Regions from separate parts of the Jeotgalibacillus marinus genome, predicted to be linked through region 2. Evidence: predicted binding sites of a transcription regulator. Region 2 holds the regulator's gene; the other holds the start of a gene.
What was found. The regulator NrdR, encoded in region 2, represses ribonucleotide reductase genes. The targets are predictions, from matches to a motif close to AACACNATATATNGTGTT.
Positions count from the first base shown of each region.

Region 1: AB1471_RS01135 (vitamin B12-dependent ribonucleotide reductase) is a predicted target of NrdR. The motif match lies at 2,491-2,508, and genes of this name have one in related genera.

Region 1 covers NZ_JBFMIA010000001.1:215,880-220,099, reverse strand. The annotation lists gene gcvPB (aminomethyl-transferring glycine dehydrogenase subunit GcvPB) at 1-164, shown strand, start outside; gene AB1471_RS01145 (rhodanese-like domain-containing protein) at 346-726, opposite strand; gene AB1471_RS01140 (lipoate--protein ligase family protein) at 882-1,718, shown strand; gene AB1471_RS01135 (vitamin B12-dependent ribonucleotide reductase) at 2,566-4,220, shown strand, end outside.
Region 2 covers NZ_JBFMIA010000001.1:452,261-456,480, forward strand. The annotation lists gene dnaI (primosomal protein DnaI) at 1-396, opposite strand, end outside; gene AB1471_RS02360 (replication initiation and membrane attachment family protein) at 396-1,811, opposite strand; gene nrdR (transcriptional regulator NrdR) at 1,885-2,340, opposite strand; gene AB1471_RS02370 (hypothetical protein) at 2,550-2,933, opposite strand; gene speD (adenosylmethionine decarboxylase) at 3,026-3,406, opposite strand; gene AB1471_RS02380 (glyceraldehyde-3-phosphate dehydrogenase) at 3,824-4,220, opposite strand, start outside.

The DNA of each region.
Region 1 (4,220 bases), 240 kb from region 2:
ACTCGTTTATTGATGCGATGATTCAAATTGCAAAAGAAGTAGAGGAATCACCAGAAGTTGTTCAAGATGCTCCATATACAACGGTTATTGGTCGTCTTGATGAAACAAAAGCAGCAAGAAAACCCGTGTTGCGTTATACAAAAAAAGAAGCTGTCGAGGTATAAGGAGTTTATAGTACAGCATTGAACCCAATTTTTAAGTGAGCTCTTCCTATACTACAACTACATGTCAGTTACACCACATAAGAGGTCTATACAACTTTGAGTGCTGAAGAAGAACACGCTGCTTCCAGAGTTTTTGGCAGCAAAAAAGATCCAAAGTGCAATCACTTTGGATCTTTTTAACTTATTTTTTTTTAATCTTTCCAGCCCATTTCTTAAATCCACCTTTAAGTTGATAAAGGTCTTTAATTCCTTTTTTAAAAAGCATTTGTGCAGCTCGTCCGCTTCTCATCCCATTTTGACAATACATATAAACAGGCTTATCAGAACGAATTTCGCCAATGCGCATTTTTAATTGAGAAAGTGGAATGTTACGAGCGCCAAGAACATGACCTGCGTCAAATTCACGTTGCTCTCGAATATCGATCAACTGAGCTTTTCGATAGCCACTTCTGAACTCTTCCTCTGTTAAAGGCTTTAAAATGCGTTTCTGACGGAAATACGTGTACGTTGAGTATAAAATAATAGCAACTACTACAGCTATTAAGAAATAAAGTGATTCCAACGTTTTGCCCCCTTTCTATTTATGAACACTAGGTACTATTATAGGGCTCAAACGATAGAAGTTCAAAGAAAAATATTTTTGAATACGACACTCTTTGAATTTGTATAAGTGTCTGTTAGACTTAAGTCGACTTTTACGAAAAGGATCTGAATGCAATGACTATTGAAACTTGGAGATATATTGATTCAGGAAATTCGTCACCAAGCTATAATATGGCTCTTGATGAAGCATTACTAGATTGGCATAGTGAAGGGAAAATTCCACCAACCATTCGATTTTATGGATGGGATCCAGCAACATTGTCAATCGGTTATTTTCAAAATGTACATAAAGAAATTAATTTGGATGAGGTGAAGAAACACGGGCTTGGCTTCGTCCGTCGACCTACTGGTGGTCGTGGGGTACTACATGAACATGAGTTAACCTACAGTGTTATTGTAAGTGAAAATCACCCCAAAATGCCTCCAACGGTTACAGAAGCCTATCGCGTGATTTCAGAAGGGATATTAAAAGGGTTCCAAACGTTAGGGTTGGACGCATACTTCTCCATTCCGAAAACAGCGGAAGAACGTAATGACCTAAAAAACCCTCGCAGTGCAGTGTGTTTTGATGCATCAAGCTGGTATGAGCTGGTAGTGGAAGGTAGAAAAGTGGCAGGAAGTGCTCAGACAAGACAAAAAGGTGTTATTTTACAGCATGGATCAATTTTACTTGAGATTGATGAAGACAAGCTCTTTAGTCTTTTTCATTACTCGAGTGACCGTGTCAAAGAACGGATGAAGAATGCTTTTAGAAAGAAGGCAGTTGCTATTAACGATATGGTTGATCAACCCGTCAAGATTGACGAAGCTAAAACCGCTTTTTTTCAAGGATTTGAAGAAGGACTATCAATTAAACTTGAACCACACGAGTTAACAACAGAAGAGAGAAGTTACGTAGAGCAAATAATGCATAATCGATACAGTACAGATGAATGGAATTTTAAACGATAATAAAAGGACGAGCCAATTGGCTCGTCTTTTGCGTGAGACGGGCCAGTCGCACGTGTGCATCATTGTTAAAGGTTGGAGAACGTTACAGCTTGTAAACACGACTCCCTAGTCTCCGAAGGTCTATTTTCTCCAAGGTGAAAGTCCTTCCACTAGTGCTGATACAACCAGTGAAAGCTAATCTAGGGCATTATCGTGAGGTAGTGTCTGAAGGAGAAGCGGATCGTCGAGATCCGTTGTTGGACAAGCAGACCCAGATGCAATAAGTGTGAAGCACGGCGACGGGTTAAGCTGGTGACCGTCCGCAAATAACGGGAAACCCTCTAATTTGGTGATCACTCTATGAATCAGCCGAGTGATCACAGCTTAATATTGTTGCACACCCTTGATTTTTTGTATGACGGTAAGAGGTTTTAATTTAGGCATAACTACAGAGAACTTGCAGAAATTGTGAAATTACCCCCTCACTTAGCAAATAACCCCTGATTTAATAGAATTAGCCGTATGCCTTAATAAGGCACGTACGGTTTGGGTAGCCTTGAAAAAGGTTACCCTACTCTATGTTTTATACTAAAAATGCCTTTCAAAATCAACCGATGTTCTTAAGAATGCCTTGTCGAGAATTGCAAATCTGAAAAAAGTCCAAAACGAGTTGAAAATTACATTTTAGACCGTGTTTTCTCCCTCTTTTAGCCGAAATCTTCTCTTTTTGGATTTGACAACATTTTTAACATTGACGAAAAAAACCATATGTAGTATGAGGGTAAAAATGGCGAACACTATATGTTGTGTTTTTGTTGAAAAAGGAGTAGACTACAATCAAATAATACAATTAGAGGAGATTTAATACATGACATCTTTAACTCCACAACAAACAAGATTGAATATCGAACAATTAAACGAGGATATTACATTATTTGACCCAGTTCACCCTATTACCTCAAATATGAAACTTACACATAAAGGTGTCTCAAGGCTTGTTATGCTGGATCGTTATGCATTTAAAGACACGGAGAAAAAAACACTACGCACAGGTGATTTTGTTGTGCTAACAATTAGAGAAGATCCTAAATTTCCAGCACGTGGGTTAGGTTACATTCAGAGCATTAACCAATCACGTCGTGAGGCACAGGTGTTGATTGAAGAAGAGTTCCGTAACTCGCTCGATACGCCAAAGGAAATAGAAACAGGAATTATCAATCGTTCACTTGATGTGATTGAAAAACCGCTTGAAGTGTATTACGAACAAATTGCGCTTCGAAATGCGACGGGACTTGCTTCAGTTGAAAAAACAGAAGAGCTCCGAGAGGAATGGACGACAAAGTTTTATGAAGAGCTATCAAGTCTTCATTTTGTTCCAGCTGGCCGTGTTTTGTACGGTGCAGGAGCCAATACTGATGTTACATTCTTCAACTGCTATGTCATGCCGTTTGTAAAAGATTCACGAGAAGGAATTTCTGATCACCGTAAGCAAGTGATGGAAATCATGAGCCGCGGTGGTGGTGTTGGAACGAATGGTTCTACGTTGCGTCCTAGAAATACATTAGCAAGAGGTGTGAACGGAAAATCATCTGGTTCTGTTTCGTGGTTAGACGATATTGCGAAGCTTACTCATCTAGTCGAGCAAGGTGGTTCAAGACGTGGTGCCCAAATGATCATGCTAACTGATTGGCATCCAGATATTATTGAATTCATCATTTCTAAAATGCAGAATCCACGTATTTTACGCTTTTTACTGGAAACAAGTGAGGACGAATTCATCCAAAAAATCGCACATGAAAAATTAAAGTTCACCCCATTAACAGAGCAAGAAGTGGCTATGTACCAAAGCATTGTGAACTACAAAGATATTCCTGGTCAAGGTGGTTTTAATCAACACATTATTGAGGATGCACAAGAAAAACTTGCAACAGGTGGAATATACTCCGTTCATAATCCAGAGTTTCTTACTGGTGCCAACATTTCAATTTGTTTGACGGATGACTTTATGAAAGCTGTTGAGAGCAATGAAACATACAACTTGCGGTTCCCTGACGTTGAATCATACTCTCCACAAGAAATGGCTGAGTATAACGACAAATGGCATGAGGTTGGGGATGTCCGTGAATGGGAAAAACAAGGGTATGAGGTCAGAACGTACCGTACAATCCAAGCAAAAGAACTATGGAATTTGATTAATATATGCGCAACGTATTCAGCGGAGCCGGGCATTTTCTTTATTGACAATGCAAACGATATGACCAATGCAAAAGCATACGGTCAACAAGTTGTAGCAACAAACCCGTGCGGAGAGCAACCATTAGCGCCTTATTCTGTATGTAACTTAGCAGCTGTCAACCTTGCGGAGTTTGCGGACAAGAAAAACAAAACAGTTCAATTCGATAGATTGAAAAAAACAGTCCAAATTGGTGTTCGTATGCAGGATAATGTGATCGATGCTACTCCTTATTTTCTTGAAGACAATAAAGTGCAAGCACTCGGTGAACGTCGTGTAGGTCTAGGTGT
Region 2 (4,220 bases):
ATCAAGTGTTGCACGAAGGACATCTTTTGGTACATACATACTTTGAATAAGCGATTCTGTTTGACGTTGTTCATCATGAGCGGTTTTTCGAGGGCAACGATAATATTCTAAATCAATCAGGGAACCTTGAATGATAATTTTTGGTTCGTGCCCGCCCATTGTGTTAATACACCCTTCTAAACTTGGGCAATTTCTACATGAACTTGAACGGTTAATGTATTCGTATAGCTTGATCATTCCTTGCTCCATCGCATTAGGTGCAAGTTCATCTTTGTGAGATTCAAAGAATTGCTGCACTTCTTTATTCGCCATAATTTCATTCTTCATCGCCACATACCGTTCTTGAAACCGTTCAGATCCAGCCAGCTGCTTTAGTGTACGGTTAATTGGCTCCATTATTCTTCACCTGCCTCAAGCTTCTTTTGTCGACGCTTTTCTAAAAATTTCCGCTTTCTTTCTTCAAATTCAAGGTCAGTGTCACCGTTGGTTGAAGAAGGGATTGATGGTTCTTCTACAGAATCTTGTCTATCTTTAAACCAATCAGGTAGCTTTTCTTTTCGTATTGTTTTATTACTCTTACGCTTCTTTGTCCCATTGTTTGTTTCTTCTTTCCACTCCATGTATTGCTTATGCTCCATTTTCGCGAGCTCCATAGCTGCTTTGACCGTCGTAATGTTCTTGCGAGCCCAATGTGTTGCAATTTTTTCAACGTACCCTTTCGTTAGCTTCATGTCTGTCCGAATGAGTACAAATTGAAGAAGTACATTCACAACACCAACAGGAAGTTTTTGGACATACAAAAGATCTTCAATCATCGCCAATTCTGTTTTGGTTGCCCCCGTTCCGTTTGGTGATGCATCCTTTAACACTTGGACCGGCGAAGCGTGATCAAGATAATAAACTAAATCATCTTCAGCAGAGATGTCATTAGGTGTTTCAATTTCTTTTTCTATGTTCCCTACTGATTGAAGCTTTGGAAACGTTGGACTACGATGCACCTGATAATAATCCCTAGCTGCTTTGCGCAACAATTCTATATCAATTTCATTATCCTCAGTAACAGCTTCGATAACAATATTTTTCATATCGAGTACACCTAATCCATATAAAGTTGACAGCTTTGCAATCATATTTTTCACATGATAGGTTAACGCTTTTCTAGGCACCATCATTTCAGAAAGTCCAGCAAGCAATAAATGAAAATCAAAATTCGCGAAATCCGTTTGAATTCCTTCATTTTTTGTTTCAAAAAGAAGGGTTTCATTTTCACGCTCCTGTTCAAATGATAAAGGAGTAGCTTGGGTCAACGCTTCAGATGAGAACACATCTTGAAACGTTCTCGTCACTTCTCTGTATGTAAGTCGATCTTCAAAGCGAACAATAAAGCGCTGTTTTAACCGTAAAAATTGTGCATTTCCAACTTGGCGATATAAAAAAACACTTAACATCGGGTCATCAAAAAATTCATTTGGATGTAATGGTGGCTGCAGTTGATAAATAAACTGGCGATTATCTCCACCTTTTGTATACGTTTTAAGCAATCCCATGCCCTCAAGTCTTATACGTGCCTCAAACAATTGATCGATACTTGTAGAAAGCATTCCCATTAACGATGCATGGATGGACGGTTCGCTTTCAAGCTGATGACGCTCGACTTCGCCCCACAGCATGGAGTATAAACTCGTTGAAGAAGCACCAACAAGAGGTTGATAGAGAAACTGAAGAATATCTCGGTCACTCTCGTGTAACATGCCATTTAACTGAACACGATACTCATCTGTTGGTTGAACTTCCTTCCACATGTTCGTCATAGCTACATCGATCCCTCCCATTTTGAAACAATAGACAAAAAAGAGCTAAGGAATCCCTCAAGCTCCCTTATGCTCATCCTTTACTTATAAGTTCTTTTAGTTCTTCGATAAAAACGTTGATATCTTTAAATTGGCGATAAACAGAAGCAAAACGCACATATGCCACTTCGTCAACAGCAGATAGGCGATCCATTACCATTTCACCAATGTCGACAGAAGGTGTCTCTGATTTGCCTTGATTCCTAAGTTCCCGTTCAATAGATGAAGCGATTTTCTCTAGCTCTTCAAACGGTACAGGACGTTTTTCACAAGCTCTGATTAAGCCTCTCAATATCTTCTCTCGACTAAATTCTTCACGAATTCCATCTTTTTTAACAACAATTAACGGAATTTCTTCAACTTTTTCAAAGGTAGTGAAACGGTACTGACACGATTCGCACTCTCTGCGTCGGCGAATCGACTTTCCATCATCAATTTGTCTGGAATCAATGACTCTTGTCGTACTTTCGTGACACGACGGGCATTTCATGTAACCAGCTCCACAACAAGATTATTTCCTTCTATCATATAAAAAATAGGAGTAAAGTACAAGGTAGTCACCCTAGAAATCCTAATAAGACAGCTATCGTTATCTCCAGTTAACACTACGTATACGGAGTGGTCGATAGGTGAAGGTAATTGAACATCCGTAATTCAACATAACTAATAGTGACTCTAAAAAACTCCTAACAGCACCCCTTACTTATCAGCCAAGTGCAATTGTTGACCTAACATGTGATAACAAGATTCAATCTCCTTCTTTAAAAGAGGATAAGCACCGCTTACGATCATTTGTTCAGGTGAGGCTTTTATATCCACAGCTGTCTGAAAAGGACGAACGCTGACAACAGTCACGATTAAAAACATCGAAGGCTTACTTTTTTTCTGTACCATAATTTCACCATGCTCTTTTGAGACAGATGTAATGGAATAAGCTGGTGAAGAATAAAAGCGCTTAACTTCTTCAAAGACCTTATCAAATGTTGCTTTATAATAATGTGTTTGAAGGGCCTCTTCTTGATGTTGGTCTGCCGTTTCACACTCTTGGCTAAACCGTTTAAACATTGAACGTAATCCTGCCAACCCTATCTCCTCCTGCAACCCTTTTCTCTATTCTATCAATATTTGCTCAAAAGAAAAAGAGATGCTAGTTGCACCTCTATTTACGATCATCATTAAATTGCACTTACAGTTGATTGGCCGACTCGTACTGGACCCATACCACGAGGAACTTCGATCGTTTCACGTTTTTTAGATCCTAAAGATTCAGCAATATAATTAGCTGCGATTGTTGGATCTAAATCACCACACGTATAAACATCTATGCTTGCATATCCATGTTCCGGAAAGCTATGAATCGTTAAGTGTGATTCTGAAATAATCACCACTCCACTCACACCTTGTGGCGCAAATTTGTGGAAGGCAACTTCTCTTACTTCCGCACCTGATTTTAAAGCTGCATCTACGAATACTTCTTCAATTAATTCCAAGCTGTTTAACTTATCAAAGTCACAGTCCCATAATTCTGCTATTACATGACGACCCATTGTTTCCATTGATCGTTCCCCCTTAAAAGTAAATTTGATTAGATTTGGTTGTTCATACGATCTCTACCACGGGGGAAAGTTAGTCCAATGAGGTCCTAACCCTTAAGTAGAAAAATGATTTGTCTGTAACCAAATAAGATCACGAGAAATAGTATACGATTTTCAAAGAGATAATGCAATAAATAAATGAACAAAAAACAGCGAAACAAAAGCGCCAATGGCTCGCTCAGCTCAGACAAGTATAAGACGTCTCGCACAGCTATGTGTTGTTTGCCTATTGGGCAAGACGTTACAGAGGGGCTAGGTGTTTTAGGTGGGTGAATTATTCCAAGTTCAACAGCCGACCACATTTATTTCATCATATAGTTTCTAAAACAGTAAAAAAACGACCACGTGATTACACGAGGTCGTTTTGAGTAAAACGTATTATGATACTGTCACTCTTGAAGATGATTTCTCCATTTCGTGTGCAACGTGCTGAACAAGATCTACAACGCGGCAAGAATATCCCCATTCGTTGTCATACCATGCAAGTACTTTTACTTTTGTCGCTCCTATAACCATTGTAGAAAGTCCATCAATAATGGCTGAATGTTGATTTGTATTAAAGTCGATTGAAACAAGTGGCTCTGTTGTAAATGACACGATGCCATTCAGTGAATCATTTGCTGCTCGTTTAAAAGCATCATTGATTTCACCGACTGTCACTTCGCGTTTCACGTCCACGACAAGGTCAACAAGTGATACGTTTGGTGTAGGCACTCGTAGCGCCATACCGTGTAATTTCCCTTGAAGATTCGGCAAGACTTTTCCTAGCGCTTTT